Regions from separate parts of the Pseudomonas sp. YNh genome, predicted to be linked through region 1. Evidence: predicted binding sites of a transcription regulator. Region 1 holds the regulator's gene; the other holds the start of a gene.
What was found. Region 1 encodes FliA, which starts transcription of late flagellar genes. Its sites were predicted from a motif close to CTAAAGTTTNNNNNNNNNNNGCCGNTAA; they were not measured.
Positions count from the first base shown of each region.

Region 2: a site for FliA is predicted at 6,200-6,227, ahead of WF331_RS24035 (flagellar protein MotY). Genes of this name have one in related genera too.

Region 1 covers NZ_JBBMRJ010000001.1:148,245-156,338, reverse strand. The annotation lists gene fliR (flagellar biosynthetic protein FliR) at 1-382, shown strand, start outside; gene flhB (flagellar biosynthesis protein FlhB) at 385-1,527, shown strand; gene flhA (flagellar biosynthesis protein FlhA) at 1,751-3,880, shown strand; gene flhF (flagellar biosynthesis protein FlhF) at 3,892-5,199, shown strand; gene fleN (flagellar synthesis regulator FleN) at 5,293-6,126, shown strand; gene fliA (RNA polymerase sigma factor FliA) at 6,123-6,863, shown strand; gene WF331_RS00640 (chemotaxis response regulator CheY) at 6,984-7,358, shown strand; gene WF331_RS00635 (protein phosphatase CheZ) at 7,379-8,094, shown strand, end outside.
Region 2 covers NZ_JBBMRJ010000030.1:71,016-79,109, forward strand. The annotation lists gene WF331_RS23995 (RnfABCDGE type electron transport complex subunit D) at 1-159, shown strand, start outside; gene WF331_RS24000 (RnfABCDGE type electron transport complex subunit G) at 156-758, shown strand; gene WF331_RS24005 (hypothetical protein) at 751-1,275, shown strand; gene nth (endonuclease III) at 1,280-1,918, shown strand; gene WF331_RS24015 (PA3496 family putative envelope integrity protein) at 2,023-2,199, shown strand; gene WF331_RS24020 (response regulator transcription factor) at 2,255-2,878, opposite strand; gene WF331_RS24025 (hypothetical protein) at 3,250-3,732, shown strand; gene WF331_RS24030 (argininosuccinate synthase) at 3,803-5,020, opposite strand; gene WF331_RS24035 (flagellar protein MotY) at 5,204-6,163, opposite strand; gene pyrC (dihydroorotase) at 6,294-7,340, shown strand; gene rnt (ribonuclease T) at 7,364-8,011, shown strand.

The sequences.
Region 1 (8,094 bases):
GCTGGTGAGCGTGCTGTTCCTGTTGATGAACGGCCACCTGGTGGTGTTCGAGGTGCTGACCGAAAGTTTTACCACCTTGCCGGTGGGCAATGCGCTGGTGGTCAACCAGTTCTGGGAGCTGGCCGGGCGGCTGGGTTGGGTATTTTCTGCCGGCCTGTTGCTGATCCTGCCGGTGATCGCTGCGTTGCTGGTGGTGAACATTGCCTTCGGCGTGATGACCCGCGCCGCGCCGCAGTTGAACATCTTCTCCATTGGCTTTCCGCTGACCCTGGTCATGGGCATGTTCATTTTCTGGGTCGGCCTGGCCGATGTGCTGTCCCACTACCAGGCATTGGCCAGCGAAGCGCTGCAATGGCTGCGTGAACTGGCGAGGGCGCGCTGAGCATGGCAGAAAGCGAGAGCGGTCAGGACAAGACAGAAGACCCCACCGACAAGCGCAAGCGCGATGCCCGCGAGAAAGGCGAGATCGCCCGCTCCAAGGAGCTGAACACGGTGGCGGTGACCCTGGCTGGCGCGGGTGGCCTGCTGGCATTCGGCGGTCATATGGCTGAGACGTTGCTGAGCATCATGCGCATCAACTTCAGCCTGACCCGCGACATCATTGTCGACGAGCGAGCCATGGGCGCCTTCCTGCTGGCCTCGGGCAAGATGGCAATATGGGCGGTGCAGCCGGTGCTGATCCTGCTGTTCGTGATTTCCTTCGTGGCACCAATTGCCCTCAGTGGTTTCCTGTTCTCTGGCAGCCTGCTGCAGCCAAAATTCAGCCGCATGAACCCACTGGCAGGGCTCAAGCGCATGTTCTCCATGCATGGCCTGACCGAGCTGCTCAAGGCGCTGGCCAAGTTTTTCGTGATCCTGGCGGTGGCGGTGGTGGTGCTGATCAACGACCGCCAGGCATTGCTGTCGATTGCCAACGAACCGCTGGAGCAGGCGATCATTCACAGCCTGCAGGTGGTGGGCTGGAGTGCGCTGTGGATGTCGGCCGGGTTGCTGCTGATCGCGGCGGCGGATGTGCCCATCCAGCTGTACCAGACGCACAAGAAAATGAAGATGACCAAGCAGGAAGTGCGCGACGAGTACAAGGACAGCGAGGGCAAGCCCGAGGTCAAACAGCGCATTCGCCAGCTGCAGCGCGAGATGTCGCAGCGGCGCATGATGGCAGCGGTGCCGCAGGCCGATGTGATCATCACCAACCCGACGCACTATGCGGTGGCCCTGCAGTACGACCCGGAGAAGGGCGGGGCGGCGCCGTTGCTGCTGGCCAAGGGTACCGACTTCATGGCCTTGAAGATTCGGGAGATTGGCGTTGAGCACAAGATCCAGATCCTCGAATCGCCGGCGCTGGCGCGGGCGATCTACTACTCCACCGAGCCAGAGCAGGAGATCCCCGCCGGCTTGTACCTGGCCGTGGCGCAGGTGCTGGCCTATGTGTTCCAGATCCGTCAGTACCGCGCTGGCAGGGGCAAGCGGCCAGAGCCGTTGAAAGAAGACCTGCCGATCCCACCGGACCTGCGTCGCGACAGTTGACCTCTTGTTATCCTTAAAGGCGGCGCGGTGCCTGTAGGAGCAGCCTTGCGCTGCGAAGAGGCCGGTAAGGCTGAAGTTGATCTTCGCTTGCAATGGCCTCTTCGCAGCACAAGGCTGCTCCTGCAAAAACAGCATCCTCTCCCGAGCAAAGTTGGAAGGCTTCTTGCAAAGCCACGCCCAGGCGCCCCCTGGGCGTCAAAGTTTTGCATCAAGAGGACTCGCGGTGGATCGCACTCAGTTAATCAGCAACGCCCGCAACAACCTGGCCGGTCTCGGCCGGGGCAACCTGGGCGTGCCGCTGCTGCTGCTGGTGATGTTGGCAATGATGATGTTGCCGATACCACCGTTCCTGCTCGACGTGTTCTTCACCTTCAACATCGCCCTGTCGATCGTGGTGCTGCTGGTGTGCGTGTACGCCTTGCGCCCGCTGGACTTCGCCGCATTTCCCACCATCCTGCTGGTGGCCACGCTGCTGCGCCTGGCCCTGAACGTGGCGTCCACCCGCGTGGTCATGCTGCATGGCCAGGAGGGCCACGGCGCTGCCGGTAAGGTGATCCAGGCCTTCGGCGAGGTGGTGATCGGCGGCAACTACGTGGTCGGTGCGGTGGTGTTCGCCATCCTCATGATCATCAACTTCGTGGTAGTGACCAAGGGCGCCGGGCGTATCTCCGAAGTGAGCGCGCGCTTCACCCTCGATGCCATGCCCGGCAAGCAGATGGCCATCGATGCCGACCTCAACGCCGGCTTGATCGACCAGGCCCAGGCCAAGCACCGCCGTACCGAAGTGGCGCAAGAGGCGGAGTTCTACGGCTCGATGGACGGTGCCAGCAAGTTTGTCCGCGGTGATGCCATCGCCGGCCTGCTGATCCTGTTCATCAACCTGATCGGCGGCATGCTGATCGGCATGTTGCAGCACGGCATGAGCTTTGGCGATGCCGGCAAGGTATACGCCCTGCTGACCATCGGTGACGGTTTGGTGGCGCAATTGCCATCACTGCTGCTGTCCACCGCCGCCGCGATCATGGTCACCCGCGCCTCGGGCTCCGAGGACATGGGCAAGCTGATCAACCGGCAGATGTTCGATTCGCCCAAGGCCCTGGCGGTGTCCGGCGGGCTGATGATCGTCATGGGGCTGGTGCCGGGCATGCCGCATGTGGCCTTCCTCAGCCTTGGCCTGCTGGCCTGCGGCGGCGCCTACCTGGTGTGGAAGAAGCAGAACAAGGTGAAGCTGGAGGCGCTACAAGAGGCGCAGCGCCAGCAAGACCTGTTGCCCTCGCCGCAGCGCGCGCTTGATACCAAGGAGCTGGGCTGGGACGACGTGACGCCCATCGACATGATCGGCCTGGAAGTCGGTTACCGGCTGATCCCGCTGGTCGACCGCAACCAGGGCGGCCAGTTGCTGGCGCGGATCAAGGGTGTGCGCAAGAAGCTGTCCCAGGACCTGGGTTTCCTCATGCCCACCGTGCACATTCGTGACAACCTCGACCTGCAGCCCAGCGCCTATCGCCTGACACTGATGGGGGTGATCCTGGCCGAAGCGGAGATTTACCCGGACCGGGAGCTGGCGATCAACCCCGGGCAAGTGTTCGGCACCCTGAACGGCATTGCCGCGCGTGACCCGGCGTTTGGCCTGGAGGCGGTGTGGATCGACGTCGGCCAGCGTTCCCAGGCGCAGTCGCTGGGCTACACCGTGGTCGACGCAAGCACCGTGGTGGCCACCCACCTCAACCAGATCCTGCAGAAGCACTGCCATGAGCTGATTGGCCACGAAGAGGTTCAGCAACTGCTGCAGGTGCTGTCCAAGGCATCGCCTAAACTTGCAGAAGAGCTGGTGCCGGGTGTCATTTCCTTGTCGGGCCTGCTCAAGGTGCTGCAAGCGCTGTTGTCGGAACAGGTGCCGGTGCGCGATATTCGCAGTATTGCCGAAGCCATCGCCAACAACGCTGGCAAGAGTCAAGATACCGCCGCGCTGGTGGCGGTAGTACGCGTCGGATTGTGTCGCGCCATCGTGCAAAGCATTGTCGGCGTTGAGTCGGAGCTGCCAGTGATTACCCTGGAGCCAAGGTTGGAACAGATTTTGCTCAATAGTCTGCAAAGGGCCGGGCAGGGTCAGGAAGATGGTGTTCTTCTGGAGCCGAGCATGGCCGAGAAGCTGCAACGTTCGCTGATCGAAGCGGCCCAGCGCCAGGAAATGCAGGGCCAGCCGGCCATCCTGCTGGTCGCCGGCCCGATCCGCGCCATGCTGTCGCGTTTCGGTCGCCTGGCTGTACCGAATTTGCATGTTCTGGCGTATCAGGAAATACCGGACAACAAGCAAGTCACCATCGTTGCCACCGTGGGCCCTAACGGCTGAGGTAGTGGATAATGCAAGTTAAGCGATTTTTCGCCGCCGATATGCGTCAGGCCATGAAACTGGTCCGTGACGAGCTGGGCGCCGATGCCGCGATCATTGGCAACCGCCGCATTGCCGGTGGTGTCGAACTGACGGCCGCGCTGGACTACAAGCTGTCCGCCCTGGCTCCGCGCGTGCCCAACGCCGAGCTGGAAGAAGAGCTGCGCAAGACCCATACGCGCATCGCCACTGCCCAGGCCGAGCTGGACCACCGCCAGGACAGCAGCGACAACAACCGCCAATTGTTTGCCGGGCAGTCGCTGACGGCCGCCGAGCCGTTGATCGAGCCGCATGTCGATGCCCCTGAGGCTGCCGCTGCCCCTGCTGCGGCGCCGGTCGACCCGCGCCTGTTCGATGCCATGCGCTCCGAGCTGTCGGGCCTGCGCGAGCTGCTGGAAGTGCAACTCGGTTCGCTGGCCTGGAGCCAGCTGCAGGGCAGCAAGCCACAGCAGGCCAACCTCTGGCGCCGGCTGCAGCGCATCGGGCTGTCCGGGCCTATCGCCCGTGAGTTGCTCGACCTTACCGCCGAGATCGAAGAGCCACGCCAGGCCTGGCGCATGCTGTTGGCGCACCTGGCGCGGATGATCGACATTCCTGAAATCGAACCGATCGAAGAGGGTGGGGTGATTGCCATGGTCGGCCCGGCCGGCATGGGCAAGACCACCACCCTGGCCAAGCTGGCTGCCCGCTACGTGCTCAAGTACGGCGCGCAGAACCTGGCGCTGGTGAGCATGGACAGTTTTCGTATCGGCGCCCAGGAGCAGCTCAAGACCCTGGGCCGCATCCTCAACGTGCCAGTGACCTACGTCGACCCGGGCCAGTCGCTGGCTGCGGCACTGGAGCCACTGCTGCGCAAACGCGTCGTTCTGATCGATACCGCCGGCCTGCAGGCCAGCGACCCGGCACTGCGCATGCAGCTGGAAACCCTGGCCGGGCGTGGCATTGCCGCGAAGAATTACCTGGTGCTGGCTACCACCAGCCAGAAGCAAGTGCTGACCGCCGCCTACCACAGCTACAAGCGCTGTGGCCTGGCCGGTTGCATCCTGACCAAACTGGATGAAACGGCAAGCCTTGGCGATGTGCTGAGCCTTGCCATCAGTCATGAACTGCCCGTGGCCTACCTCACCGATGGCCCCCGCATTCCTGACGACCTGCATCTGCCGCGTGGCCACCAATTGGTGTCCCGTGCGGTCAATGTGCAGCAGCAGGACGAGCCCAGCGAGGAGGCCATGGCCGACATGTTCGCTGATCTCTATCACAACCCCCGGCGAGCGGGTTGACCATGAAGCGTGTGCAAAGTAGCTATGCCAAGGGGTACGCAGAATTGCCCCACGTGTGGCCTGAGTCCCAGCGAGACAAGGTAAAGAACAGACATGGGTAGCATGCATCCCGTACAGGTGATCGCCGTGACCGGTGGCAAAGGTGGCGTCGGCAAGACTAACGTTTCAGTGAACTTGTCCCTGGCGCTGGCCGAGCTTGGCCGCAGGGTCATGCTGCTGGACGCCGACCTGGGCCTGGCCAACGTCGACGTGTTGCTGGGCCTTACCCCCAAACGTACCCTGGCCGATGTCATCGAGGGGCGCTGCGAGCTGCGTGACGTGATGCTGCAGGGCCCTGGCGGTGTGCGCATCGTACCGGCGGCCTCGGGCACCCAGAGCATGGTGCACCTGGCCCCGGCCCAGCATGCCGGGCTGATCCAGGCGTTCAGCGAAATCGGCGACAACCTCGACGTGCTGGTGATCGACACTGCGGCGGGGATTGGCGAGTCGGTGGTCAGCTTCGTTCGCGCCGCCCAGGAAGTGCTGCTGGTGGTCTGTGACGAGCCCACCTCGATCACCGATGCCTACGCCCTGATCAAACTGCTCAACCGCGACTACGGGATGAATCGTTTCCGTGTGCTGGCCAACATGGCGCAGAGCCCGCAGGAAGGGCGCAACCTGTTCGCCAAGCTGACCAAGGTCACCGACCGCTTCCTCGACGTTGCCCTGCAGTACGTGGGCGCCGTGCCGTACGACGAGTGTGTGCGCAAGGCAGTGCAGAAGCAGCGCGCCGTCTACGAAGCCTTCCCACGCTCCAAGTGCGCGCTGGCTTTCAAGGCGATCGCCCAGAAGGTCGACAGCTGGCCGCTGCCGGCCAATCCGCGCGGTCACCTGGAGTTCTTTGTCGAGCGTCTGGTGCAACCCACCAGCGCGGGACCCGTGCTATGAACGCCAGCGGCTTCAAGATGTACAGCCGGGCGGCGAAAGACGCCCAGTACGAGCTGATCGAACGCTACGCCCCGCTGGTGAAGCGCATTGCCTACCACCTGTTGGCGCGGTTACCGGCCAACGTGCAGGTCGAGGACCTGATCCAGGCCGGCATGATCGGCCTGCTTGAAGTGTCCAACAAATATGACGCCAGCAAAGGCGCCAGCTTTGAAACCTATGCCGGCATCCGCATCCGCGGGGCCATGCTGGACGAGGTGCGCAAGGGCGACTGGGCACCGCGTTCGGTGCACCGCAACACCCGCATGGTCAGTGACGCGATGCGTGCCGTTGAAGCCAGAACAGGCCGGGACGCTAAAGATCATGAAGTTGCTGCCGAACTCCAATTGAGTCTCGATGATTACTACGGGATCTTGAACGATACCTTGGGCAGCCGCCTGTTCAGCTTTGACGACCTGTTGCAGGACGGCGAGCACGAAGGGCTGCATGAGGATGGCGCCAGTGGCCATGTCGAACCTGCGCGTGGCCTGGAGGACGAACGCTTCCAGGCTGCCCTGACCGAGGCCATTGCCAACCTGCCGGAGCGTGAGCGCCTGGTGCTGGCGCTGTACTACGACGAAGAGCTGAACCTCAAGGAAATCGGCGAGGTGCTTGGGGTCAGCGAGTCGCGGGTCAGCCAGTTGCACAGCCAGTGCGCCGCGCGCCTGCGTAGCCGCCTGGGGGAATGGCGGGCACGTTGAGCCCGGTGTCGTTGCAGTCGTTTTCCACGTGCGTTATCCACGTTGTACCGAATTGAATGAGTGCGTGCCCGGTAGACCGGGCGCGTTTGAGACTGCTTGGAGGTCTAATTGGACAAGAACATGAAAATCCTCATCGTTGACGACTTTTCGACGATGCGGCGGATCATCAAGAACCTGTTGCGTGACCTGGGCTTCACCAACACCGAAGAAGCCGACGATGGCACCACGGCGCTGCCGATGCTGGAAAACGGCCACTACGACTTCCTGGTGACCGACTGGAACATGCCCGGCATGTCCGGCATCGACCTGCTGCGTAAAGTGCGTGCCAGTGAAAAGCTGAAAACCATGCCGGTACTGATGGTGACTGCCGAGGCCAAGCGCGACCAGATCATCGAAGCGGCCCAGGCCGGCGTCAATGGCTATGTGGTCAAGCCGTTCACCGCTCAGGTGCTCAAAGAAAAGATCGAGAAGATCTTCGAACGCGTCAACGGCTGAGTCACGTCAGGGGGCGCGCCATGGATTCATCACAAACGTCTTTGGGGGAGTTCGAATCGACCCTGAAGAAACATGCCCAAGAGTTGGTCGAAAGCCTGGAACGGGGCCGTTTTGGCGAGGCGGTACAGCTGATTCACGAGCTGAACCAGACCCGCGATCGCGGCCTGTACCAGGAAGTCGGCAAGCTGACCCGCGAGTTGCACAGCGCTATCGTCAGCTTCCAGATCGACCCGACCATCCCGCAGGCCGAGGAGGTGTCGCAGATTACCGACGCTACCGAGCGCCTGTCGTACGTGGTCAAGCTGACCGAGGGCGCGGCCAACCGCACCATGGACCTGGTCGAGGCAAGCACCCCGGTGCTCAACGACCTGGCCAGCGAAGCCAAGGCGCTGAGCACCGACTGGCAGCGCTTCATGCGCCGCGAAGTGGCTGCGCCGGAGTTCCGTGACCTGGTCAAGCGCGTCGACAGTTTCCTGACGCACAGCGCTGAAGGTAACCGCAAGGTTGCCGGGCATCTCAATGACATTCTGCTGGCTCAGGACTATCAGGACCTGACCGGCCAGGTGATCAAGCGCGTCACCAGCCTGGTGACCGAGGTGGAAAGCAACCTGCTCAAACTGGTGCTGATGGCCAGCCAGGTCGACCGTTTTGCCGGTATCCAGCATGACCACGATCAACTGCGCGCAGAAAAAGATGCAGAAAAACATCCGACTCGGGGTGAAGGTCCGCAGATTCA
Region 2 (8,094 bases), on a different contig from region 1:
GCCAGGTTGTGCTTCGGCCTGGGAGCCGGGCTGCTGATCTACCTGATTCGCACCTGGGGCAGCTACCCGGATGGCACGGCATTCGCCATCTTGCTGATGAACCTCATGGCACCGAGCCTTGAGCGCCTGGCCCTGCAGCGCCAGCAGGCCACCCGATGAACCGCCTTGCGCGTGACGCAGGCCTGCTGCTGCTGACCGGGGCACTGGCTGTGTCTGCCACGCTGACCTGGCGACATTGGACCAGTACCGCCATCGTCAGCGCCGAGAAGCAACTGCAAAGCCGCCAGCGGCTGGCGGTGCTGCCCGAAGGCAGTTACGACAACCAGCCACTGGACAGCCCCCTGCCAAGGCCCGCCGCACAGCGGCCAAATAGCCGGATCCTGGCAGCTTACCGGGCCACCCGAGCCGGCGCGCCCACCGCAATCATCCTGATCACCCAGGCCCAAGGTTATGTCGGGCCGATCGTGCTGAGCATCGCCATCGCCGCCGACGGCCGGCTGATCGGTAGCCAAGTGGTCGAGCAACAGGAAAGCCCGGGGTTGGGCGCACGCCTGGGGGACCCACAGGTGCACTGGCTGGAGCAGTTTGCCAACCGTCAGTTGGGCGACCACTGGGCGCTGAAGCGGGACCAAGGCGACTTTGACCAACTGGCCGGCGCAACCGTGACCTCACGGGCCGTGATCACGGCACTACAGGAGGCCCTGAGCTACTTCGATGAGCAGCGCAGCATGCTGCTGGAGGTCACCCCGCATGAATAACGTCTACTGGCTGGCAGCAAGCCTTGTGCCCATGCTCGGTGCCACCGTAACGCTGCGCGAGGGCGCCGCCATCGGCGTGTGCGCGATCGTGATGGTTAGCCTGCACCAGGTGTTGCTGGCACCCTTGCGCCAGCGGCTGGCCAACTGGGCGTACGTGCTGGCAAGCCTGTTGCTGTTGGCCGCCCTGGCAAGCTGCCTGCAACTGGCCTTGCGTGCGTGGCTGCTGCCACTGGCCATAGCCCTGGGCCACTATCCAGCGCTGCTTTGCCTGCCATGCCTGGCCTACGACCACCTGTTGCCTGACCAGGGCCGCTGGCGCCTGCTCGTCAGGCACCTTGGCGCCGTGCTTGGCATCTGCCTGCTGCTCGGCACCAGCCGCCAAGGGTTGGCTGAGCTGACCGGCCTGCACCTGGCCAGCCTGGCCCCCGGCGCGCTGCTACTGCTCGGACTGCTGCTGGCCTTGTACAATCGCCTGCGTCCGGGCCCTGCCCACCCACGTCGTCAAGGAAAGCTCTGATTTCATGAATGCCGCCAAACGCCTGGAGATCTTTCGCAGGCTGCACGAAGACAACCCCGACCCCAAGACAGAACTGGCCTACACCACCCCGTTCGAACTGCTGGTCGCCGTGACGTTGTCTGCGCAATCCACTGACGTCGGCGTCAACAAGGCCACCGCCCGCCTGTTCCCCGTCGCCAACACCCCCGAGGCCATCCATGCCCTGGGCGTTGAAGGCCTGAGCGAATACATCAAGACCATCGGCCTTTACAACAGCAAGGCCAAAAACGTCATCGAAGCCTGCCGGATGCTGATAGAGCAGCACGGCAGCGAGGTGCCGCAAACCCGCGAAGCGTTGGAGGCACTGCCCGGCGTGGGCCGCAAGACCGCCAACGTGGTGCTTAACACTGCCTTTCGCCAGCCGACCATGGCGGTGGATACCCATATATTCCGGGTCAGCAACCGCACGGGCATCGCGCCAGGCAAGACGGTGCTGGAGGTAGAGAAGAAACTGGTCAAGTTCGTGCCAAAGGATTACCTGCTCGACGCCCATCACTGGTTGATCCTGCATGGACGCTATGTTTGCCAGGCCCGCAAGCCAAGGTGTGGCAGTTGCCGGATCGAAGACTTGTGCGAATACAAGCACAAGACCAGCGACGATTGAGCCGATAGCTCAAAACCACTCGCGGCGATTGAAAAAATCTTTTTTACCAGCGTCTGCTTTCTGGTTATAAGGACGGCCAATGGCCCCTTGGCTTGGAGCGACTCATGAGCACCGATAAAGACGACCTGTCGATCGAAGATGATTTTGTTGCCACAGAGGATGAAGCGGAACCCCAGGTGGAAAGCGCAAAGACCAACCTGAGCAAACGCCGCACCATCGACAACATGCTGGAAGAACGGCGCCTGCAAAAGCAGCTGGCCGATTTCGACTACGACCTGTAGCGCTGCTCGGGAGCCCTGGCAAAGCCTCCGGACGGGAGGCTTTGCGGCCTGGCAGTCAGTTAAGACCTTGCCGCTGCGCCAGTTCGATCAGGTCAACCAGCGACCGCGCATTGAGCTTGAGCAATAGCCGGGACTTGTAGGTACTGACCGTCTTGTTGCTGAGGAACATGCTGTCGGCAATTTCCTTGTTCGAGCGCCCCCGCGCCAACTGCTGCAACACGGTCATCTCGCGCGCTGAAAGACGGTTGACCATATCCGTCTCGCTCCCCCCTCCCCTGCCACGCGACGCATGCAAGGCCTGGTTGGGGAAGTAGCTGTACCCAGACAACACGGCCTTGATGGCGCTGAGCAATTCGGTGAGCTCCTGCTGCTTGCACACGTAACCCGATGCCCCCGCCTGCATGCAGCGCATCGAGAAGTTGCCGGGGGCCTGCGACGTCAGTACCAGGACTTTGCTGCCCGGGCTGAACGTTGCCATGCGCGCTATCACCTCCAGGCCATCAAGCCTGGGGATGCCGATATCCAGTACCACGATATCCGGCAGGTGTTGCCGTGTGAGTTGCAGTGCAGCCACCCCGTTGTCGGTTTCCGCCACCACGTCATACCCATGCCGCTCCATCAGCATGCGCACGGCCAGGCGTATGACCGGATGATCATCCACGATAAGCACTTTATTCATGCGATATCCATTGATTCATTGTTTTTGCTTTGGCACGCCACGATAACCGACAGGGCGTCCGATGGCGCGGCGAATTCCCAGCGAAACTGATGAGCAGATGAAACTTACAGAACTTACGGAAATTTCCTACAAATAATTACTGCAGTTGTAATAACTAAATTCTTTATCACCAAACTGACGGTATCACCCGCCCGCAATTTCGCACCAGTTGAAAAACTGACGCCCACTTGAAGAAACATCCAACTCAAACAAGGTGAAAAATCAAGGCAACCAGGCTATTCGGCGATTAGTTCTCACCCGGAAACCGGTCCAGTCTTTAGTTGAGTTCAACGGTCCGGTATAGATGGGCAAAACCGCTGGAGACGGCCCAAATGACCCAAGCACAACCTGTCGCCCCGCTGACGATCATTGCCATCTTCGCGGGGATCATCGAAGCCTCCGCGCTCGCGACACTGCCGTTTCTCAGCGAGTCCAGCCAAAAACTCTACACCTGGTTTCTGGTGGGCTTCCCGTTTTTTCTCACAGCACTGTTCTTCCTGACGCTCAATTTCAACTACAAGTCCTTCTATAGCCCATCGCCCGGCAGAACGACCGATGACAACATGCCGATCCCCAACAACGTGGCAACTCCTGCCATGACCAACGGTCCCCACGAAGCGACCAAGGGCGAGCCAGTCACGTTCATGTTTTCCGGCCCCGACGCCAACCGCATGATGGAACAGCAACTCCTGTCTGCCCTAGCCCACCCCCCCGTACCAGCGCGCACCTGGCGCTTTTGTAATCTGGACAGACGTCAATGTGCGCAGCTGTCGATCAGCGCACTCGAGGGCAATGTCGTGAACGACGAGCGCTAAACGCCCGGACTTTTCTGCAGCCAAAAAAAACCCCGGCCTGAGCCGGGGTTTCTACGACACGTGCCAGCAATCAGAGCAGCGAACGGCCCTTGTTGGCAGCAATGCGCATGCGCAGTGCGTTCAGCTTGATGAAGCCGGCCGCGTCCGCCTGGTTGTAGGCGCCGCCATCTTCCTCGAAGGTCGCGATGTTGGCATCGAACAGCGAGTCGTCCGACTGGCGGCCGACCACGGTCACGTTGCCTTTGTACAGCTTCAGGCGTACCACGCCATTCACGTTGACCTGCGAAGCGTCGATCATCTGTTGCAGCATCAGACGCTCCGGGCTCCACCAGTAGCCGGTGTAGATCAGGCTGGCGTACTTCGGCATCAGCTCATCTTTCAGGTGAGCGACTTCGCGGTCCAGGGTGATCGACTCGATGGCACGGTGGGCCTTGAGCATGATGGTGCCGCCTGGGGTCTCGTAGCAGCCACGCGACTTCATGCCGACGTAACGGTTCTCGACGATGTCCAGGCGGCCGATGCCGTTGGCACCGCCGATACGGTTCAGGTCGGCCAGGACGGTGGCCGGAGTTTTCTCGACGCCATCGATCGCAACGATGTCACCGTTACGGTAGGTGAGCTCGATGTAGGTCGCCTGGTCCGGGGCGTTCTCAGGCGAGACGCTCCAGCGCCACATGTCTTCTTCGTGCTCGGTCCAGGTATCTTCCAGGACACCGCCTTCGTAGGAGATGTGCAGCAGGTTGGCGTCCATCGAGTACGGCGACTTCTTCTTGCCGTGGCGCTCGATCGGGATGCCGTGCTTTTCGGCGTAGTCCATCAGTTTTTCGCGGGACAGCAGGTCCCACTCACGCCATGGGGCGATGACCTTGACGCCTGGTTTCAGGGCGTAGGCACCCAGCTCGAAACGCACCTGGTCGTTGCCTTTGCCGGTGGCGCCATGGGAAATGGCGTCAGCGCCGGTTTCGTTGGCGATTTCGATCAGACGCTTGGCGATCAGCGGGCGGGCGATGGAAGTACCCAGCAGGTACTCGCCTTCGTATACGGTGTTGGCGCGGAACATCGGGAACACGAAATCACGCACGAATTCTTCGCGCAGGTCGTCGATGTAGATCTCTTTAACACCCATTGCCTGGGCCTTGGCACGGGCCGGCTCGACCTCTTCGCCCTGACCCAGGTCAGCGGTGAAGGTCACCACTTCGCAGTTGTAGGTATCCTGCAGCCACTTGAGAATCACCGAAGTATCAAGGCCGCCGGAATACGCCAGTACGACCTTTTTTACGTCCGCCATGCCATCACTCCACGGGGTTGTACGGAAAGGGATCGATTCTAACGGCCTTGCGGATAAATTTACAGTGGGGCGACAGCTTCTGACGACAAAGCGACAGGAACTGTCGGAAGGGCGACGGGTGTATGCATGAACATCTCACAGGCGCTGGAAATGTCGTGGCAACCCCCTGGAGCCACACCGATCTCAGGGCGCCTTCGCCCCCGGCGCGGCAGCAGCCGGGCTGGCCGGGGCCGGGGCCGCGGCAGCAGGCGCCGCTCGTTCAGCCGGTTTATCGGCGGGTTTCTCAACCACTGCCACCCGATCCAGCTCGATATTCACCCGGCGATTGCGCGCCCGATTGGCAGCGCTGTTGTTCTTCACCAACGGGTACTGCTCGCCATGGAAGCGCACCGTGATCTGTTCTTCAGCCAAGCCATGGGCCTTGAAGTAATCAGCCACCGCCAGCGCGCGACGGCGCGACAGGTCACGATTGGTCAGGCGGTTGCCACTGTTGTCGGAGTGGCCGTTCAGCTCGATGTGGTTTACCGTCGGGTCGGCTTTCATGTAATCCAGGATCACATCCAGCCGTGCACGCGCCGACGCGTCCAGATCGGTGCCGCCACCCGGGAAGCCCACCTGGGTCTGGCGCACCTGATCGTAATTCATTGGCAGCAGCTTGCTGGCACAAACCTGGTAGTCGCTGTAGGCCTTGGCGAAGCTGACCGGCAGCACGCGCACTTCCATCGGCCTGCCGGCCTCACCGGTGTAGTTGCGTACCACGGTGCTGCGCCCGTCGAGCAGGCCGTTTATCAGGCGGCTGGCCTGGCCTTGGGAAGAACTGAACAGCACCCCTGTACGGGCCATGCGCACGCTGCCCAGGTTGATATCACCCCGCCCAGGCTGCCACGGCGCCGCCGCCGCCAGCAGGCTGGCTGTACCTGCACCCAGTACGTTGCTGTCCGAACGCAGCTGGAACACCGGCTGTTCACCTGCCCGGCGCACGAACTCGCCGCTGCCAAAACCTTCTATTGGCTGGATCAGACGGCACTCGAACTGGTCACCCTCGACCTTCCAGGCAATGTTCTCCATGCGCGTCTGGAAAGTCAGTGCGCCGGCCGGCAGGCTGGCGAACAGGGTCAACAGGGTTAGGTAACGCTGGCGCACGGGCGGCTCCACAAATTCTGACGGCTTACCTGCAGGCTATCGGACGCCTGCCGGAAAACTTGATAGCCGTGCTCGCCCCAGGGTTTTCCGGTAGCATTGGGGCTTGAGTTCGACCCGCCTGGAATCCCCAATGTCCGATCGCCTGACCCTCCTGCGCCCCGACGACTGGCACATCCATCTGCGCGATGGTGCCGTCCTGCCCCACACCGTTGGCGACGTGGCGCGTACCTTCGCCCGTGCCATCATCATGCCCAACCTGGTTCCTCCGGTGCGTAATGCCGAGCAGGCTGGTGCCTACCGCGAGCGCATTCTGGCTGCCCGCCCGGCCGGCAGCCGCTTCGAGCCGCTGATGGTGCTGTACCTCACCGACCGCACCAGCCCCGAGGATATCCGCGCGGCCAAGGCCAGCGGTTTCGTGTACGCCGCCAAGATGTATCCGGCCGGCGCTACCACCAACTCCGATTCCGGCGTGACCAGCATCGACAACATCTTCCCGGCCATAGAGGCACTGGCGGAAGTGGGCATGCCGCTACTGGTGCATGGCGAAGTTACCCGCAGCGAGATCGACGTGTTCGACCGCGAAAAGCGCTTCATCGACGAGCACATGCGCCGTCTGGTCGAGCGCTTCCCGACGCTGAAGGTGGTGTTCGAACACATCACCACCAGCGACGCCGCGCAGTTCGTCACCGAGGCCCCGGCCAACGTCGGCGCGACCATCACCGCCCAGCACCTGCTGTACAACCGCAACCACATGCTGGTTGGCGGCATTCGCCCGCATTTCTACTGCCTGCCGATCCTCAAGCGCAACACCCACCAGGTGGCGCTGCTGGACGCGGCCACCAGCGGTAACCCGAAGTTCTTCCTGGGCACCGACTCGGCACCGCACGCTCGTCACGCCAAGGAAGCCGCCTGCGGGTGCGCCGGTTGCTACACCGCCTACGCGGCCATCGAAATGTACGCCGAAGCGTTCGAGCAGCGTAACGCGCTGGACAAGCTGGAAGGCTTTGCCAGCCTGCACGGCCCGGCCTTCTACGGCCTGCCGGCGAACACCGACACCATTACCCTGGTGCGTGAAGAATGGACCGCCCCGGACACCCTGCCGTTTGGCGAGCAGACCGTAATCCCGCTGCGCGCCGGTGAAAAACTGCGCTGGCGCCTGCTGGAGGAAAACGCGTGAGCGAAGAACTCTACGAAGACGACATGGACACCCAAGGCAGCAGCGGTTCGCGCCACCCGATGGCCGAGCGCTTCCGCGGCTACCTGCCGGTAGTGGTGGATGTGGAGACAGGTGGTTTCAACAGCGCGACCGATGCCCTGCTGGAAATTGCCGCCGTCACTATCGGCATGGACGAGAAAGGCTTCCTGTTCCCCGAGCACACCTACTTCCACCGGGTAGAGCCGTTCGAGGGCGCCAACATCGAAGCCGCAGCGCTGGAGTTTACCGGCATCAAGCTGGACCACCCGCTGCGCATGGCCGTCAGCGAGGAAAGCGCGCTGACCGACATCTTCCGCGGCGTACGCAAGGCACTCAAGGCCAATGGCTGCAAGCGGGCGATCCTGGTCGGCCACAACAGCAGCTTCGACCTGGGCTTCCTCAATGCGGCGGTGGCGCGCAACGACCTGAAGCGCAACCCGTTCCACCCGTTTTCAAGCTTCGACACCGCTACCCTCGCGGGCCTGGCGTATGGCCAGACCGTGCTGGCGCGTGCCTGCCAGAGCGCGGACATCGACTTCGACGGGCGTGAGGCGCACTCGGCGCGTTATGACACCGAGAAGACGGCCGAGCTGTTCTGCGGCATCGTCAACCGCTGGAAAGAGATGGGCGGCTGGCGCGATTTCAACGATTGAGTTGAATCCAGGGGCCGCGCTGCGGCCCTTTCGCGGCACAAGGCCGCTCCTATGTATGGACTCGCCTACATTGTCTAGCTGCT